DNA from 3 places in the Acidovorax sp. BL-A-41-H1 genome. Region 1 is predicted to be linked to each of the others. Evidence: predicted binding sites of a transcription regulator. Region 1 holds the regulator's gene; each other region holds the start of a gene.
What was found. The regulator FNR, encoded in region 1, switches genes on or off when oxygen is low (the NO sensors DNR and NnrR bind a similar motif). The targets are predictions, from matches to a motif close to TTGATNNNNATCAA.

Region 1 (5,489 bases):
GCGCCAGCGCCACCGACTCGGCGACATGGGTTTCGTACCGGGCGCGCTCCATCAGCGGCATTGATGCGGTCGGGTTCCTCAGATTGGGGGGCAGCCTGGTCTTGCCGATGTCATGAATCAACGCGGCAATGCCCAGGTCGTTGAGCTCGTCGCTTTTCATGCCAAGCGAACGGCCAAGCAGGAGGGAAACGACCATCACATTGATGGGATGCAGCCCGCTGCGCTCGCCCACCCCCTCCGAGAGCAGCCGGATCACCGAGTCACCGTTTTCAAGCACGTCCGCTACGCAGCCAGACACCAGGGCGTCACCCTTGCTGCGCGCCTGCCCGGGCTGATCGGAAACGGCCCGCTCCATCGCCTGGTACTGGCGCGTCGCGTCTGCAAATCGCTGGTCGCAAATCGCAAGGGCGCGGTTTTGCGCCTCCAGCCGGCGGCGTCTGCGTTCGGTTTCAGGGTCTATCGCAGGCGGGGCTACCTGCGGCGCAGCGGCACCGCCCGCTTCGGCGGCCAACACGCTTGCCGTCGCCGGCTCGTCCGCCACCGGCGCAGCAGGGTCGCGCCACTGCGCATCGCTTTTGCCGGGCACGTACCGCACATCCTTCAGGCCCAGCTCGCGCAGCGTCGCGATCTGATCGGCAGAACCCACCCGGAAACTGCTGACCGGGAAAGGGTGCTGGAGCCAGTTCAGATCCAGCTGCACATACATGCCAATGCGCAGCTGGCTGATATCGATGAGGATGGAAGAGTTCACGGTCTGAGCGCACGATACATGGGGACTTCAGTGCCACCAATGGTTACACGGATTATCGCCGGTGCGCTCTCAAGAGTAAGACACCCCTGCTCAGCGCCATGCCAAGGACGTCGCCACCCGGAAAGCAGGCCCGTGGTGTTGCGAAGACGAGACGAAAGCCAGGCCCCCGTGGGTTCAGCGGCACCACAGCGACGGCTTGTAGACCAGGTCCATCCACAGCGCCCAGGCTGCCACTGCGCACAGCAACCCGCCCGCAAACCGGCTGCCCCATTCGGCGCGCACGAGGTTCAGCCGTGACCGGACGGCTGTCCAAGCCCACGGCCCACCGACCAGCCAGAGTCCACTGCCCAGGCCGAACAACGCCATGCTGAAGGCCCCTTCGGCCGGCCCGCCGCTGAGCGCGGCCACCAGCAGCGCCGAATAAAGGAGGCCGCAAGGCATCAGCCCCCAAAGGAAACCGGTGGTCATCAGACCCCCATGCGACCGGACCATCGGCTGTACCTTGCCCCAGACGGCGCGCCCGGCCTGCTCCACCCATTGAGGTTGCCGCGCCTGAACCATCATCATCAGCCCCCAGCCCATCACCGCAACGTGCATCAGCGTCCAGGCGGGGCGCAGTGCCGTGGCCTGCTGCGTGAGCCATGCCAGGCTGTCCATGGCTGCCGCGGCAAGGGCGCCCACGGCCGCGTAGCTACCGATGCGCCCCAGATGAAAGGCCACCGTACGCCAAGTTTGATGCCACGGGCGCTGCGCCTGCCACGGGGCTGCCCACTGCACAGGCACGCCCGTACCAGCCTTGTCTTCCGCACCGACACCCGGGCGCCCCCCTGCACCCACCAATGCGCCACAAGGGGCGGAGCACATGGCAAGACAATGCGATCCGCCCACCAGTCCCATCACCAGCGCCGACCACGCAGCCGCGCTCAGCATGACCTGGCTCCCACCGGGTCGTCGCAGCAGTCACCCAGGCACACGCCTGCGCCATGCGCACCCATGGTGGCGATGACTGCGAGGGCAACGACCTGGCATGGCATGGATGTACTCCGTTCAGATGATGCGCGAGAAGCGTGCCCGGTAGCGGTCGGCCTGGAGATAGCGGTCAAAAACCATCGCCACGCCGCGTACAAAGAACCAGCCCATCGGCGTGACCTCGACGCCATCAGAATTCATGCGCACCAGACCCTGCTCGGCCATTTCTTCAAGGCGCGTGAGCTCCGCAGCAAAATACTGCTTGAAGTCGATCAGCCAGCCTTGCTCGATGGACTCGAACAGCACTTCACCCTGGCACATCAGCGCCATGATGACGGCGCGGCGCACAAGATCGTCCCGCGTCAGCGCCAGGCCACGGACGATCGGTAAACGCCCCTGGTCGAGGAAGTCGTAGTACTCCTCCAGCGTCTTGGCGTTCTGGCTGTAGGTGGCCCCCACCCTGCCGATGGCCGACACGCCAAGGGCAATGAGGTCGCAATCAGGCTGCGTGCTGTACCCCTGAAAATTGCGATGCAGGCGCCCCTGCCGCTTGGCAACCGCCAACGCATCCGAGGGCAAGGCAAAGTGGTCCATGCCCACGTACACGTACCCAGCGTCCAGGAAGGCGTCGAGCGACCGAGACAGCATCGCCACCTTGGCCGAGGCCGCAGGCAGCTCGGCCGACACAATGCGGCGTTGCGGCTTGAACCGCTCGGGAAGATGGGCGTATGCGTACAGCGCGATGCGATCGGGCCGCAGCTGGGCCACCTGGGCCAGGGTACGATCAAACGATTCGGGCGTCTGCCGGGGCAGGCCGTAAATCAGATCGACGTTCACCGAGTCGAAGCCGAGCGAGCGAGCCGACTCGACGAGCGAGAACACCTGCTCGGCAGGCTGGATCCGGTGCACGGCCTTCTGCACCTCCGCATCAAAGTCCTGCACGCCAAAACTCAGCCGGTTGAAACCCAGTTCGGCCAGGACTGCCAGGCGGTCAGCATTCACCGTGCGCGGATCGACTTCGATCGAGTATTCACCGCCCGGTGCCAGCGTGAAGCTGCGACGCAGGACAGCCATGAGTTCACGCAACCCATCGTCCGAGAGGAATGTGGGTGAACCGCCGCCCAGGTGTAGCTGCGACACCACCTGCCCTGTTCCGCAATGGGCGGTATGAAGGTCAATTTCGCGGCTCAGGTACCGCAGGTAAAGATCGGCCCGGTCGTGGTGCTTGGTGATGATTTTGTTGCACGCACAGTAGTAGCACAACGATTCGCAAAAAGGAATGTGCACATAGAGCGACAGCGGCAGCGCCTTCGCAACCGTTCCGTTCCTGCGCTGATCGAGCGCCAGCACATAATCTTCCTGCCCAAAGGCTTCGACAAAGCGGTCAGCGGTGGGGTAGGAGGTGTAGCGTGGCCCCGCTACATCAAATCGGCGCAGCAGGTCAGGGGAGACAGCGGTCATGGGCATCCTTCGGAACGCCCTGACTGTGCCGCAGCTGCCGCGGGCAGTCCTTGATTTACATCAAGCGGCCACAAGGCGCTGACTGCGACAATTTGACGCATATCATTTGGCCCCATGAGGTCAACCGTCATCTGTTTGATGCAGATGCGGAGTATCCTTATTTTCCGCAACTAGTTCCACCGGCCATGAATCCGCTCACCATCAAAGTCGCCTGCTCGAACTGCAACCTGCGGGAGCTGTGTATGCCCGTAGGACTGAACGAAGAACAACTGCAGCGCATCGACGAAGTGGTGGCCGTGCGGCGCAAGGTCAAGCGCGGCGCAACCTTGTTTCGCAACGGCGAGACATTCACGTCGCTGTATGCGATTCGGACCGGGTTCTTCAAGACCTGCGTGGCCACGGAAGATGGCCGCGACCAGGTAACGGGTTTTCAGATGGCAGGCGAGATCATCGGCCTCGATGGCATCGTGAACGACCACCACACCTGTGACGCCGTTGCTCTGGAAGACGCTGAAGTCTGCGTCATGCCATTTGACCGCATTGAGGAGTTGTCGCGCGAGGTCACGGCCCTGCAGCACCACGTGCACAAGATCATGAGCCGCGAGATCGTGCGCGAGCATGGCGTGATGCTGCTGCTGGGCAGCATGCGTGCCGAAGAGCGCCTGGCGGCCTTCCTGCTGAACCTGGTGCAGCGCCTGCACGCCAGGGGCTTCTCGCAGTCAGAACTGGTGCTGCGCATGACCCGGGAAGAGATTGGCAGCTACCTGGGTCTCAAACTCGAAACCGTGAGCCGCACCTTCTCGAAATTTGTCGACGAACAGATCGTCGAGGTCAAGCAGCGGCATGTGCGCATCCTGGACACCGACGCGCTGCGCCGCATTGTCAACAGCCAGCAGCCTTGCCACTGAGCAGGGCGTGGCCGGAGGGTTCTCGGGAGGCCTGCTCATTTGACAGCGCGGCTCAGCCGCCCGGTTGAACCTGTCAACACCTTCACCGCGCACTGTTGGGCAATGGGCGGCTCGGCGACTGCAACCTGCCCTTGAAGGCTCCCGGCCTGGCTTTCGCCGACAGTTCAGGCACAGCCCGAAGTCTTGCGGCAATCGTCCGGCCGCTCTCCGTCGGGTACCGGGCACCGGTTGAGCTCGAACGGCGACATAGCCAGCAGCGTGGTGAGCGCACTGGAAGCCATGGTGACCACCCAAAAAGCAAAAAACGCCAGCGTGTAGACGCCTTCCCGTGAAAGTGGCACGGGCTGGCCAAACCAGTGCAGGTCATGAGGATCGACGAGCGCAAAGACGAGCATCTCGAGCACACCTGCCATCAAAAAGGCAGGCCATGCTATCCACATCAGGCGTTGGGTCCACATCGCGCTTGTCTCCTCTTTTTTTCAGGATCGGTTGACCAGGGTCGCAGGTGTTGCGCAAGCCGCCCTAATCGGACAGCCATGGCAGGGATCAGCGTGGTGCGTCTTCGGCAGGGGTGGCCGCGTGGTTGCGGGCCTTCACTGCTGGCAACAGGCTCTTGTCGGCACCCTGCAGGGTCTTGTTGATCTCCACGCCCTGGCGGTAATAGTCTTCCGCGACGACGGGGTCAGGCCGCGAGATGGCCAGCCACAAGGTGACGAATCCGGCAATGATCACGATGACGGGGCCAGAAATGATCAGCCAGACATGGCCGAACTTCCACCAGGGGGCGGCAGCGGGGGCCGAAACGGCTGGAACAGCGTTGGATGCCATGGAACTCTCTCCTTGAATAAATCACAGCCCGGTCAAGAGCGTTGGCGGTAGCACCGCGAATAAACAGATCAGCGTGGCACCAGGAAAACTGACTTTTCAGTGACATGGGCCGCAGAACCCACGGCTTGCACGTCAAAGTGCACCGGATGCGAGCCTGGCGTGGCAGAACCGTAAGGTATCTGCAGCCGCACAGCCACCCAACGCGACTCTGCCGGCCCAATCTCTACATCGCCGTCAATCGATGTCTCGATCCCCTGCAAGCCGCGCGCAGTGATCTGGTAGCGCTGCGTGCCCTCGGTCGCATTCATGACCTGCAGCCGGTAGATGTTCTCGAGCTTGCCGCCCGCCACAATGCGCGACAGGGCTGCGCGGTCGCGCACCACGTCCACCTTCAGCGGCGTGCGCGTGACCAGGCTTGCCAGCATTGCCACGCACAGCGCCACCAGCACCGCGCCATACACCAGTACCCGGGGGCGGAACACGCGCTGCATGATCTGCGACTGGTTCCAGCGCCGAGCCACGGCGTTCTGGGTAGAAAAGCGGATCAACCCCTTGGGGTACTGCATCTTGTC
Region 2 (5,489 bases), on a different contig from region 1:
CTCCAGCCCAAAGTTTCCTTCAAGGAACAGATGCACCAGGCGCGCGAGGAGGCCATCCTTCAGTCGGCGTGCCGGCTGCTGGGCGAAAAGGCCTTTGACGCGATGACCATGGACGATGTCGCGAATGCCGTGGGCATCGCCAAGGCCAGCCTGTACAAGCACTTTTGCAGCAAGGAAGAGCTGTGCAGCGCCGCCATGGTGCAGATCCTGGGGCGCGTGCAAGCGTACCTGGGTAGCCTGCCTGACGAGATGCCGCCACTCGAAAAGCTGCACGCGCTGGTGCGCTGGTCGCTCGAGCGCCTGCTGACCAACGAGATGCCGCTGTTGCCCAGCCGCAATTCCACGCTGCGCGCCGTGCTGATGGCCAACAAGGATTACCTCAACGGGCTGGTCGCAGTCAGCGACCAGATCGGTGGCTGGATCGAGGAAGCCCAGAAGCAGGGCGTCATTGCGCCGACGCTGCCGCCCCTGGTGGTGCTGTACACGCTGTACGCCCGTGCCTGCGACCCGGTGGTGAGCTTCCTCAAGGAAGGCGGGCAGTATTCGGACGAGGAGATCGTCGAACTGGTAGTGCGCACGTGCTTTGAAGGCTTGGCTGCAAGGTCCTGATCTTTCGTCCACCTGTGAATCACAAAAAAGCCCGGCACTGCCGGGCTTCTGCTTTGAAAGGCCGCGTCCGTGGAACGCGGCGTTCTCTTAGCGGGGCAACAGGACCTTGTCCACCACGTGGATGACGCCATTGCTCGTGAACACGTCGGTGGCCACGATGCTGCTCTGGCGACCGCGGCTGTCGGTGATGGCCAGGCTGGCGTTGATGGTGAAAGTCTGGCCCTGCACCGTGGTGATCGCGGTGTTCACCGGTACGTCGGCCTTGAGAACCCGGCCCGGCACGACGTGGTACGTGAGGACGGATGTGAGCAAAGCCGTGTTCGCCAGCAGGGCTTCCTTGGTGACACCCAGCTCCGTCAGCAGTGCTGCAAACGCTGCATTGGTAGGCGCGAACACCGTGAAGGGGCCGGTACCCTGCAGGGTGGGCACCAGGCCGGCGGCTACGACGGCCTCGACCAGTATGCTGAAGTCGGGCAGGGCGGACGCGGTTGCCACAATGTTCTTGTCGGCAGGCAGCAGCACCTTGTCGACCAGATGCACCACGCCGTTGCTGGCCTGAATGTCAGTGGCGGTGATGTTGCTGGTGCGGTTGCGGCCGTCGGTGATGCGCAGGCCGGTGCCTGCAGCCTCCACCTTGAAGAAGCCGCCGCCCACCGGCGTGATGGCCTTGCCCAGCGGCACGCTGGCGCGGGGCACGGTGGTGCCGAGCACGTGGTAAGTCAGCACGGCGGTCAGCAGCGTCTTGTTGGCCAGCAGGGCCTCCTTGGTGACGCCCAGCTCGGTCAGCAATGCGGCAAAGGCCGCATTGGTGGGTGCGAACACCGTCAGACTTCCGGTGCTCAGCGTCGGTGCCAGCCCGGCAGCCACCACGGCCTCCACCAAAATGCTCAGATCCGGATTGGACTGGGCCAGCTCGACGATGTTGCGCTGCGGCTCATCGTCGCCGCCGCCGCACGCCTGCAGCAGCGTGGCGCTGGCGCCCGCGGCGGCTGCCATCAGGATGGTTCGGCGATTCAACAGGGAGGTGCTGTTCATGGTGGAGGTTCCTCTCTCAAAGGTGGTGGTTGATGGGCGGGGGTGAGCGGCTTACTTGGGCATCAGCACAGTGTCGATGGCGTGGATCACGCCGTTGCTGGCTGCCACGTCAGTGGCGATGACCTTCGACTGGTCCACCATCACGCCGGATGTGGTGGAGACCTTGATTTCCTGGCCCTGCACGGTCTTGACCATGCCGGCCTTCACGTCCTTGGCCATGACCTTGCCTGGTACCACGTGGTACGTCAGAACCTTGGTCAGTGCAGCCTTGTCGGCCAGCAGCCCGTCGAGGGTGGCCTTGGGGATCTTGGCGAATGCTTCATCGGTGGGTGCGAACACGGTGAACGGGCCGGGACCCTTGAGCGTGTCCACCAGACCGGCGGCCTGCACTGCGGCCACCAGCGTTTTGAAATTGCCGGCTTTCACGGCGGTGTCGACGATGTCCTGGGCCATGGCGGAGAAGGTGGCTCCAGCAGTCAGGGCCAATGCAATCAGGGTCTTCTTCATGGTGATTCCTTGGGTGTTGGTAGGGAAATCGCATACGCCAGGATGGGCGTGGCGCGAATATATAACCAATCGGTTTCGATGTAAACCAATCAGTCTCAGAATAACCAATTGGTTTCAATTTGGCAAAAAAAAGCCCTGCCGGCTGTGGCAGGGCGGTTGCTGAGCAGTTTGAAATCAGCGGATCAGCAGGATTGGTACCTTGCAGTTGGCCAGCACCTGGGTGGCGACCGAACCCATGACGAGGGTGGCAATGGCGCCGTGCCCGTGCGAGCCCATGACCACCAGGTCGAACTTGCCCGAGTCTGCGAGCTTGGAGATGCTTTCGCCCACAGCCCCCACCTTCACGCTGCGGCGTGCGTCCACACCGTGCCGTGCCAGGAACTTGCACACAGGGGCCAGCACCTTCTCGGCTTCTTCGGCGTGGTAGTTGTCGACGACTTCCTTGCCCAGCGCCGCACGGGCCCGGGGGGGCAGAGGCGGCTGCACGGTCAGCACGGTGAACTCGTGGGTGGCACCCAGCAGTTCCTCGTGGGTGGCCAGGTAGGCCAGCATCTTCTTGGTGTAGGAGCTGCCATCGACAGCAAGCAGGATCTTCATGGTTTGTTCTCCGGAAAGGGCGTGTTCAGACTACCGTGCGCAGACATCTGTTGTCTTGACCCTCGTCATGCTTTTGGCTTTTGTGCGTGCGCTGTACGGGGCAGCTGCAAGAGCAGCTTGCCTGCGCGGGATCATACGGTCACGCAACGCTGCGGATCGAAGGTATCCTGCTCGCCCTTGCGTGCATAGCCCAGCGGGTTGGCCACCACACGGCACCGCCACGCAGTGCCATCGGCCCGCGTGCCTTGCGCCGCATAGTCGCTGCGGGCGTGCAGGTGCCCGTGCAGCCACAGGTCCGTCGCGGGCAGCAGCGCATCCAGCGCGTTGCAAAAGCCCGCAGTTCCCGGTATCAGGCCATACCGCGGATCGGCGCTGCGCAGGCTGGGCGCGAAATGCGTCACCACCACGGTAGGTCCCGCCGGGTGATGTGCCGCAAGCGTCTCGGTCAACCATGCCTGGCAGATCAGCGCCTGTTCGCGCACCTCTTGTGCCATGAAGGGGACACCGAGACGGGTTGTGCCGGTCTTGCGCAGGTAGAAGTCGGCCGCCCGAAACGCCTTGTGGCGCAGCGCCAGCCGGCGGGTGAGGTCTGTGGTGCCCTCGTGGTCGGCCAACGCATCGAAGTCGCTCCACAGCGTGGTGCCCACAAACCGCGCGCCCTGCAGCAAAAGCGTTTCGCGTTCCAGCCAGGCAATGCCCAGTCGGTCGCATGTCCGGCGAAGCCGGACGTGGGCAACATCAAAATCCTGCCCGTCGTACTCGTGGTTGCCGGGCACCAGCAGCACGGGTGTGGGCCAGCCGGCATATTGCGGTAGCGGCGAGAACCGCGCCAGGCCAAAGTCGTCGTCCTGCAGGAGCGAGCCGGGCTGGTACGACCCGATGTCGCCCGCCAGCACCAGCACGTCAGCGCCCGCTGCGGGCTCGGGAACAAAGTGGGGATGCACCTCCAGGTGCAGGTCTGACAGGAGCTGGATGTTCATGCGGACTTCAGTCTACGGCCTCGTTGATGCCCCAACCAGGCCAGGCCCCGCAGTGCCAGGGGTACGCGGCATCAATCGTCGGCAAAGGTTCGGCGCGCTGACCGCGCGAGCGCCTGCAACAGCCACGTCATGGCCTCTTGCTGGGGGCCACGCCGGCGCCACAGGGCGTCCACGTGCACAGGCGGCACGTCAAAGGGCAATGTCCGCTGTACCAGCACATCGGCAATGCCTGTGACCGGCACGAAGTGCCTGGGCAATACCGTCAGCAGGTCCGACCCTGACACCACACGGCCTGCGGTGAAGAACTGGTTGACCGTGAGCACCACGCGGCGCTCGCGCCCCAGCGAGGCCAGCGCCTCATCGATGAACCCGAACGGTCTGCCGGAAAAGCTCACCAGCATGTGGCGCGCCTCGCAAAAGGCATCGAGCGTCAGGGGCTGGCTGGCCAGCGGGTGCCCCTGCCGCATCACGCACACGTATTCGCCGTCGTAGAGACGGCGGCTTTCAAAGGCCACCACGCCCCCTGACTGCGCGCGTGCTGTCAGGTCTGCAAGCGCTGCCGGGAAGTAGCCAACCGCCATGTCGGCCGACTCGTCGTCCAGCAGGCGCCGCGGGTCGCGTGTGGTCAGCGGGAGCACGCGGAGCGAAATGCCCGGTGCTTCGCGCTCGATGATCTCGACCAGCGCAGGCACCAGCGTGGCCGCCGTCGCATCGGCCATGGCCAGCACAAAGGTCGATTCGGCAGTGGCCGCATCAAACGTGCCGGGCGCCAGTGACTGCTGCAACTGGGAAAGGGCATCCCGCACGGGCGGCCACAGCGCCAGCGCGCGGGGCGTGGGCTCCACGCCCTGGCCGCTGCGCACCATCAATTCGTCACCCAGCACTTCGCGCAGGCGGCGCATGGCGTTGCTCACCGCGGGCTGCGTCAGCGACAGCTTGTGGGCGGCGCGCGTCAGGCTGCGTTCGGCCATGACCTCGTCAAACACCCGCAGCAGGTTGAGGTCGAGGGAGCGAAAGTTCAGGGGGGCCATGGCTGGCGTTTGTGGGAAGTAGCGTGGGAAAAAACAGGATGGGGCAACCGGGACGACTATGGCGCGTATCAGTGTGCTCAAGAACAACCGAAGGCCCCCACCACTGATACATCATCGATGTGAATGAATCAAATTCAGAATATAAACTTGAATCAATAAAGGGTAAACCCTAGTATTCGTCCATCGGCTGGCATATCGCCAGTCCAGATTGACAAGGGGCACCCCAAATGACCAGCTTTGCACACGTTGACTATCCCACCGAACACCCCGGCGTGGTCCGCGCCGAAAACGTCGCTGCCGCGCTCAAGAGCGCAGCAGCCCAATTTGACGGCGCACGCGGCGCCGCCACCCTGTTGCTGGCAGCGGTGGTATCCGCCTTGGTTGTGGTCGCCAACCAGGTCGTTGACACCTGGGGCGACGGGCACCTGCTCGCAGCGTGGATGGTGCTGTGGCTGGTGGCGTTTGCAGCGCTGGCGTTGTTTGCCACGCCTGCCCGTACTGCTGGCGTGGTGATCCGTCGTGCAGCCAAGTCGTGGGCTGAGTCCCGCCGCCGCGCTGCCGATGACCAGCACACGTGGCAAGTGGCCATGCGCGACCCCCGCATCATGGCGGAGCTGAACCATGCCATGGGCCTTGCGGGCGTGGACGATCTGCGCAAGTACGACTGAGCGCGTGGCCAGCAGGCCGCGCCCCTGATCAAAGCCGTGGTGACCCCACGGCTTTTTTGTCT
Region 3 (5,489 bases), on a different contig from region 1:
ACCTCGGTCACGCCGGCGGCGGGCGACGACGCTCCGACCAGTTTGGCGCCCTCGGGGGCGGTGAGCTTCATGAAGGCGCCCGTGCCCTTTTGGCCCTGCACGGTGGCGCGGGCCCAGGCGCCTTCAATCTTGACGGGGGCCGTCTGCGCCAGGGCGGACGCGGCGGCTGCGCCTGCCAGCGCGAGGCCCAAGGCGGTGTTGCGGACGTGCGCGAAGGTGCCCAAGCGCAGGGTGGTGGAAAGCTGTTGCATGTGTAACTCCTGGATCAATCAATTCGGTACAAGGCGGGAAAGGTGGCGAGGGGGTGCTGCAGCATGTCAGTGCTGGTGCGCAGAGCCGCCGGCTTGAGGCAGCACCTCCAGCGCCGCTGCGGGGCTCTTGAGGTCGTGCAGCTTTTGTCCGGGCTGGGGCACTTCGGTCCAGTCGTTGCGGCCCTGGGCACAGATCTGGCGCACGGGCCAGTACAGCATTCCGGCCTGTTCGGGCGTCTGGCCGACCAGTACGAATTCATCATAGTGGGCGCTGGGCAGCGCGTCTTCGGCGGTGCGGGCTGTCCAGGTGATGCGTGTGGTGTCTTCGGTCACGTTGCGGCCGTGGCTGGTGTAGGGCGTGGCCAGCTTGCCGCGCTGCACGTCCAGCGTCCAGCCCGGCTTGGGCTGAGGGCGTGCGCCACGGAATCCGTCAGGGATATCGACCACGACCTGCCGCGTGGGCGATGCACCGCAGCCATGGCCCACCTTGAAGGTGGCCTTGTAGCTGGCCCCCGCCGGAGCGACCTGGTATTCGAGCACCACATGGGCGGATGCGTGGCCTGACAGGGCTGTAGCGCAGGCAAATATTGCACTCGTTGCTATTGTTTTAATAGTGTTTGAAGACATGGTGTTTCCTGGGTGTTTGATAGGTTGGCGTTCTGCGTATGCAGAGTGCGCGGCTGTTGACGCCGCTCTGCTGCGGGCATGGCTGGCGGGCGCTCGGAGGCCAAGAGCAGCCCGGGCCCGCACAGGTGGTGGCCGGAGATGCGGTGGCGCCCGCAGCGGTGAGTTAGTCGAGTGCGCAGAGGCAGCCCGTCGTGCGGCAATGGCCAAGGCCAATGCCATGCGGGTGGGCGCATGAGAACTCCTGAATATCGATCTAAAAAAGCGGCAAGCGCTTATGGAATAAGCACGGGCAGCTATCTAATGAATAGCGATTTCAGGAGAGGGCCGGAGGTCCGCGCGGCGGCAATGGCGCGGCAGTGCGCGCCGCAATGTGTGCGGCGTGGATGGGGCGCAAGGCGTGCGCCAGGGGTTGAACCACGGGCATTTGCGCCCGGGATACGGGCGGCGGCGCGCCTGCATGCGCGCACAGGGGGCAGTCCAGCGTGTGGCTGGGCAGTTCCTTCGCACCGTCGTCGGTCTTGACGACCACCTTGATCACGCCGGAGCCGGAGCAGATCAGCTCCATCGCCTGCGGGTTCACCAGCGGGGATGCCACCGCCACGCCGATGGACAGCACAAACCACGCAAGGACCAGGCGTGCCAGCCAGCGGAGCTGGCGGAGGGTGTGCAGGGGGCGGGTTGGCATGGAGCGCAGATTGTAGGGGTCACTGGCCCGTGGATGCGCCGGTGTGGCACACAGCCCGGCACGGGGCTCATCTGCGTCATCTGCGTGACCCGTGCCCTGCGGCGGCGGCCCTACGATGCCGCTGACCATCGCCCCCTCACTGACAACGGAGACATGCACCATGCTCACACTCTGCGGCTTTTCTGCCAGCAACTACTACAACAAGGTCAAGCTGCAACTGCTCGAAAAGGGCCTGCCTTTTGAGGAACAGCTGGCCTGGGTGGGCGAGACCGACCGCACCGCCACACCACTGGGCAAGGTGCCCTACCTGCTCACGCCCGAAGGCCCGCTGTGCGAGTCGGCCGTGATGGCCGACTACATCGAGGCCCTGCATCCGGAGCCAGCCTTGCTGCCCGCAGGCGCGTACGGCGCGGCCAAGGTCCGCGAACTCGTCACTTTCCTTGAGTTGCACCTGGAACTGGTCGCACGCAACCTGTACCCGCAGGCTTTTTTTGGCGGCACCGTGAGCGAATCAGCGCGCGAGAAGGTGGGAGCGCAACTCGAAAAGAACATTGCCGCATTCGGCAAGTTGACGCGCTTCGATCCGTTCATCGCCGGCAGCAGCTTTACCCTGGCCGACTGCGCCGCCATCGTGCACCTTCCGCTTGTGAGCTCGGCCACGAAGATCGTTTATGGCCGGGATTTTCTGGCGGACCTTCCGGTGCGCGAGTATCTGGCCCGCATGGCTGAGCGCCCCCACGTGCAGCGCGTAAATGCCGACCGCAAGACGAACACGGCGGAGATGCTGGCACGGCCGAAGAAGTGATACGAAATTTCTCCGCATGGGCTCGCGCGGACTGCGTCTACGTGGTCTCGCGAGTGTCTTGCCGAGGCTGCCTGGAAGTGACAACAGAGGCAAACCGCGCTATCAGGGGTGCGCCTGCAGGGCGGCGCGGATGTGGCCGCTGCGTTCCATTCGCCACGTTGGGGTGCCAGGGGCTGCGCGACACGGCCCTTGGCGTTTTCCGTATGGCGATGGCCATGCATTACCCGTGCACCCGGTTTACCGGGGGCAGCATGGCATTGCTGCGCCGATGCGCCTTGGCCTAGACATTTAAATTGGGGTAGTGCTTCGAGCTCGTGCAGGCTCAGGGGTCGCGGACTTCTTCAACCGGCGATCGCAACGCGCTGCCTGTCGGGTCACCCGCCCGAGCCTGCGTGCTGGCCCATCCGGGCGGCGACCAGGACCACGCCCGCCACGGTCGAGCAGGTGTTGACATTACTCAAGGCACGCACCCAGTGCCCGGCGCACCATGGAGGCAATCAACAGGAACCGGAGCCCCCATGGATGCAACACAGACCGCCGTCTTTCGCGAACAACTGCTGGCGCAGCAACGCGCCGTGCTGGCCCAGCTGGCGGCGCAGCGCGGCGGCACCATCGGCCGCGCCGAAGCGGCGGCCGAGCACTTCGGACGTCCAGAAGACTCCCGCGCACAGGTGGCGACCGACCGGGAGCTGGAGTTCGCGCTGGACGCCCACGAAACGGAACAGCTCGCCGCCATCGACGCAGCGCTGTCACGCATTGCGGCCGACACCTACGGCGAGTGCACCGACTGCGGGGCCGATATCGCCATCGGCCGCCTGCAGGTGGCGCCCGAAGCGTCCCGCTGCCTTGCCTGCCAGGACAGCGTGGAGCACCAGCGCCGTCCGGGCTGATCGCGTATCGCGCGCCTGCGCCGCCCTCTGACCTTCCGCTGCGCGGCCCATGCTGGCTGATGGGTTCGCGCACGCCGTTTTTCGTCAACCTTCCTACCGGAGATTCTTTCAATGAGCACTTTTCACGCAGTCGTCTGGATGGACCATTCCGAAGCCCATGTGGTGATGTTCGACCGCGAGCACGCCGAAACGCAGCGCATCCGCTCGCGCAGCCACCACAAGCACCAGGGCAAGGCAGAGGATGCCGCCCCGTTTTTCACCGCGGTGGCCGATGCCCTGGCCGATACCCGTGAAGTGCTGCTGGCCGGCCCCGGGCTGGCACGCAACGAATTCCGCGACTGGTGTGCCAAGCAGCGCCCGGCGATTGCCAAGGTGGTGGTGGATTCGGTGGCCGCTGATCACCCGAGCGACGCTCAGCTGGTGGCCATGGCCCGCCAGTACTTTAGGAAGTTCGACAACATGGCGGCTGATCCGTCCATGAACTGATGCCTTGGGCGCCGCATGCGCTGCGCTGCCCGGGACCAGCCCACAGCCGCGCTATCGTCGCGCCGGGGCAAATCAGGCTGCTATCCTTGGTAGCATGAGCAGCCTTTTTCATCTAGCCTTTCATGTGACCGATCTGGATGCGGCGCGCCGTTTCTACGGAGGCGTGCTCGGGTGCCGCGAAGGCCGCAGCACTGACACCTGGGTGGACTTTGACTTCTTCGGGCACCAGATCTCGCTGCACCTGGGCGAGCCTTTCGCGACCGCGCGGACCGGGCATGTCGGCGACCATCTGGTCCCCATGCCGCACTTCGGCGCCATCCTTGAACTGCCCGAGTGGCATGCGCTTGCGTCGCGTGTGCGCGCGGCCGGGGTGCCGTTCGTGCTGGAACCGCAGGTGCGCTTTGCGTGCGAGCCCGGCGAGCAATGGACCATGTTCTTTCACGACCCCAGCGGCAATCCACTTGAATTCAAGGGCTTTGCGTCGATGGAAACGGTGTACGCGACCTGAGCGCTGTTGCCACACGGCCCTGAGCCGCCGCAACTGCACCGAACAGGTTAGTTGGTTGACCGATCGTCGCGCGTACGCGTGAAGACCCGGCGTGGACTGGACGCCGATGGATTTGCCCTGCACGGCTGCCGCATTGGGCGTGTACCAAAACCCTGAGGCGTTTAAGCGCCGCCGGGCGAGTTCGTGCGCCCACATCGACGGCCCGCCCCCGGGGTGGCAGCCCAGAGGCCGCGGCTACAGCACCTTAGCGGCGTCGCAGGATTGGCATCGCGCCGAGTGCAAACACCGAGTTCGGCACGCCCACCTTGGCCATCAGCGGACGTGGCTTGGGGGCCAGCTTGCGGACCACGGCGGCCGGCTCCGGATCATCCACGGGCACACCCTTGGCGCGCTGCTGCGCAACCAGTTCCTGCAAAGAGACCGACTGCAGGTATTCCATGACCCGGACGTTGAAGGTAGACCAGAGTTCACCCGTCATCGACTTCACGCGCGCCGCCTGACCTGCGTTGGCACTTGCCACGCCGTCGTCCGACAGCGTCTCCACAGCGAGGATGATGTCGGCCACGGAGATGTCGCGCGGATGGCGCGCCAGCGTGTAGCCGCCGCCAGGTCCACGGGTGCTTTCCACCAGCCCTGCGCGGCGCAAGGCGCTGAACAGTTGCTCCAGGTACGAAAGCGACGTGCCAAGCCGTGTGCTGATGGTCGAGAGCGCAATGGGCCGCAACTGCTGGCGCACCGCCAGATCGGTGATTGCCGACACCGCCAGTTGACCTCGTGTGGTGATTCGCATCGTTGCTACTCCTTGTGAAGTTGTTGAGGCCGGTCGTCTCAGACCGGTACCAGCACCCAATGTAGGGCATTCAACACTTCGCGTACATTCGATTATTTGCGATCAATACATCGCATTTACCGAAGTGTTTAAGGTGGTGTCGGCATGAACTTCAAGCATTTGCGCTATTTCTGGACGGTGGCGAAGGCGGGGGGCGTCGTCCGTGCCGGGGAACAATTGCACACCACTCCCCAGACGTTGTCTGGGCAGATCCGTTTGCTGGAGGAATGGCTGGGACACGACCTTTTCCGCAAACGGGGACGTGGGCTGGAGCTCACCAGCGAGGGCCGCGTCGCGCTCGGTTACGCCGAGCAGATCTTCGCATTGGGTGATGAGCTGGAGCAGTCCGTAAGGCTGGCACGCAACCAGGCACGTCCCCTGGAGTTCCGCGTGGGTGTTGCGGATTCC

Region 2: a site for FNR is predicted at 2,804-2,817, ahead of ACTPOI_RS03040 (universal stress protein). Genes of this name have one in related genera too.
Region 3: a site for FNR is predicted at 2,816-2,829, ahead of ACTPOI_RS10270 (TraR/DksA family transcriptional regulator). Genes of this name have one in related genera too.

The regions. Positions count from the first base shown of each region.
Region 1 covers NZ_JBPVJQ010000006.1:993,887-999,375, reverse strand. The annotation lists gene ACTPOI_RS17830 (HD-GYP domain-containing protein) at 1-751, opposite strand, end outside; gene ACTPOI_RS17825 (sulfite exporter TauE/SafE family protein) at 926-1,681, opposite strand; gene hemN (oxygen-independent coproporphyrinogen III oxidase) at 1,799-3,181, opposite strand; gene fnr (fumarate/nitrate reduction transcriptional regulator Fnr) at 3,367-4,089, shown strand; gene ACTPOI_RS17810 (hypothetical protein) at 4,254-4,547, opposite strand; gene ACTPOI_RS17805 (FixH family protein) at 4,636-4,917, opposite strand; gene ccoG (cytochrome c oxidase accessory protein CcoG) at 4,986-5,489, opposite strand, start outside.
Region 2 covers NZ_JBPVJQ010000003.1:422,402-427,890, forward strand. The annotation lists gene ACTPOI_RS03025 (TetR/AcrR family transcriptional regulator) at 1-609, shown strand, start outside; gene ACTPOI_RS03030 (fasciclin domain-containing protein) at 697-1,644, opposite strand; gene ACTPOI_RS03035 (fasciclin domain-containing protein) at 1,696-2,151, opposite strand; gene ACTPOI_RS03040 (universal stress protein) at 2,326-2,748, opposite strand; gene ACTPOI_RS03045 (metallophosphoesterase) at 2,880-3,728, opposite strand; gene ACTPOI_RS03050 (LysR family transcriptional regulator) at 3,800-4,759, opposite strand; gene ACTPOI_RS03055 (hypothetical protein) at 4,987-5,427, shown strand.
Region 3 covers NZ_JBPVJQ010000004.1:262,607-268,095, reverse strand. The annotation lists gene ACTPOI_RS10290 (copper chaperone PCu(A)C) at 1-251, opposite strand, end outside; gene ACTPOI_RS10285 (YcnI family copper-binding membrane protein) at 318-878, opposite strand; gene ACTPOI_RS10280 (DUF2946 family protein) at 1,192-1,563, opposite strand; gene ACTPOI_RS10275 (glutathione S-transferase) at 1,724-2,368, shown strand; gene ACTPOI_RS10270 (TraR/DksA family transcriptional regulator) at 2,887-3,258, shown strand; gene ACTPOI_RS10265 (hypothetical protein) at 3,370-3,744, shown strand; gene ACTPOI_RS10260 (VOC family protein) at 3,839-4,252, shown strand; gene ACTPOI_RS10255 (Rrf2 family transcriptional regulator) at 4,497-5,042, opposite strand; gene nhaR (transcriptional activator NhaR) at 5,187-5,489, shown strand, end outside.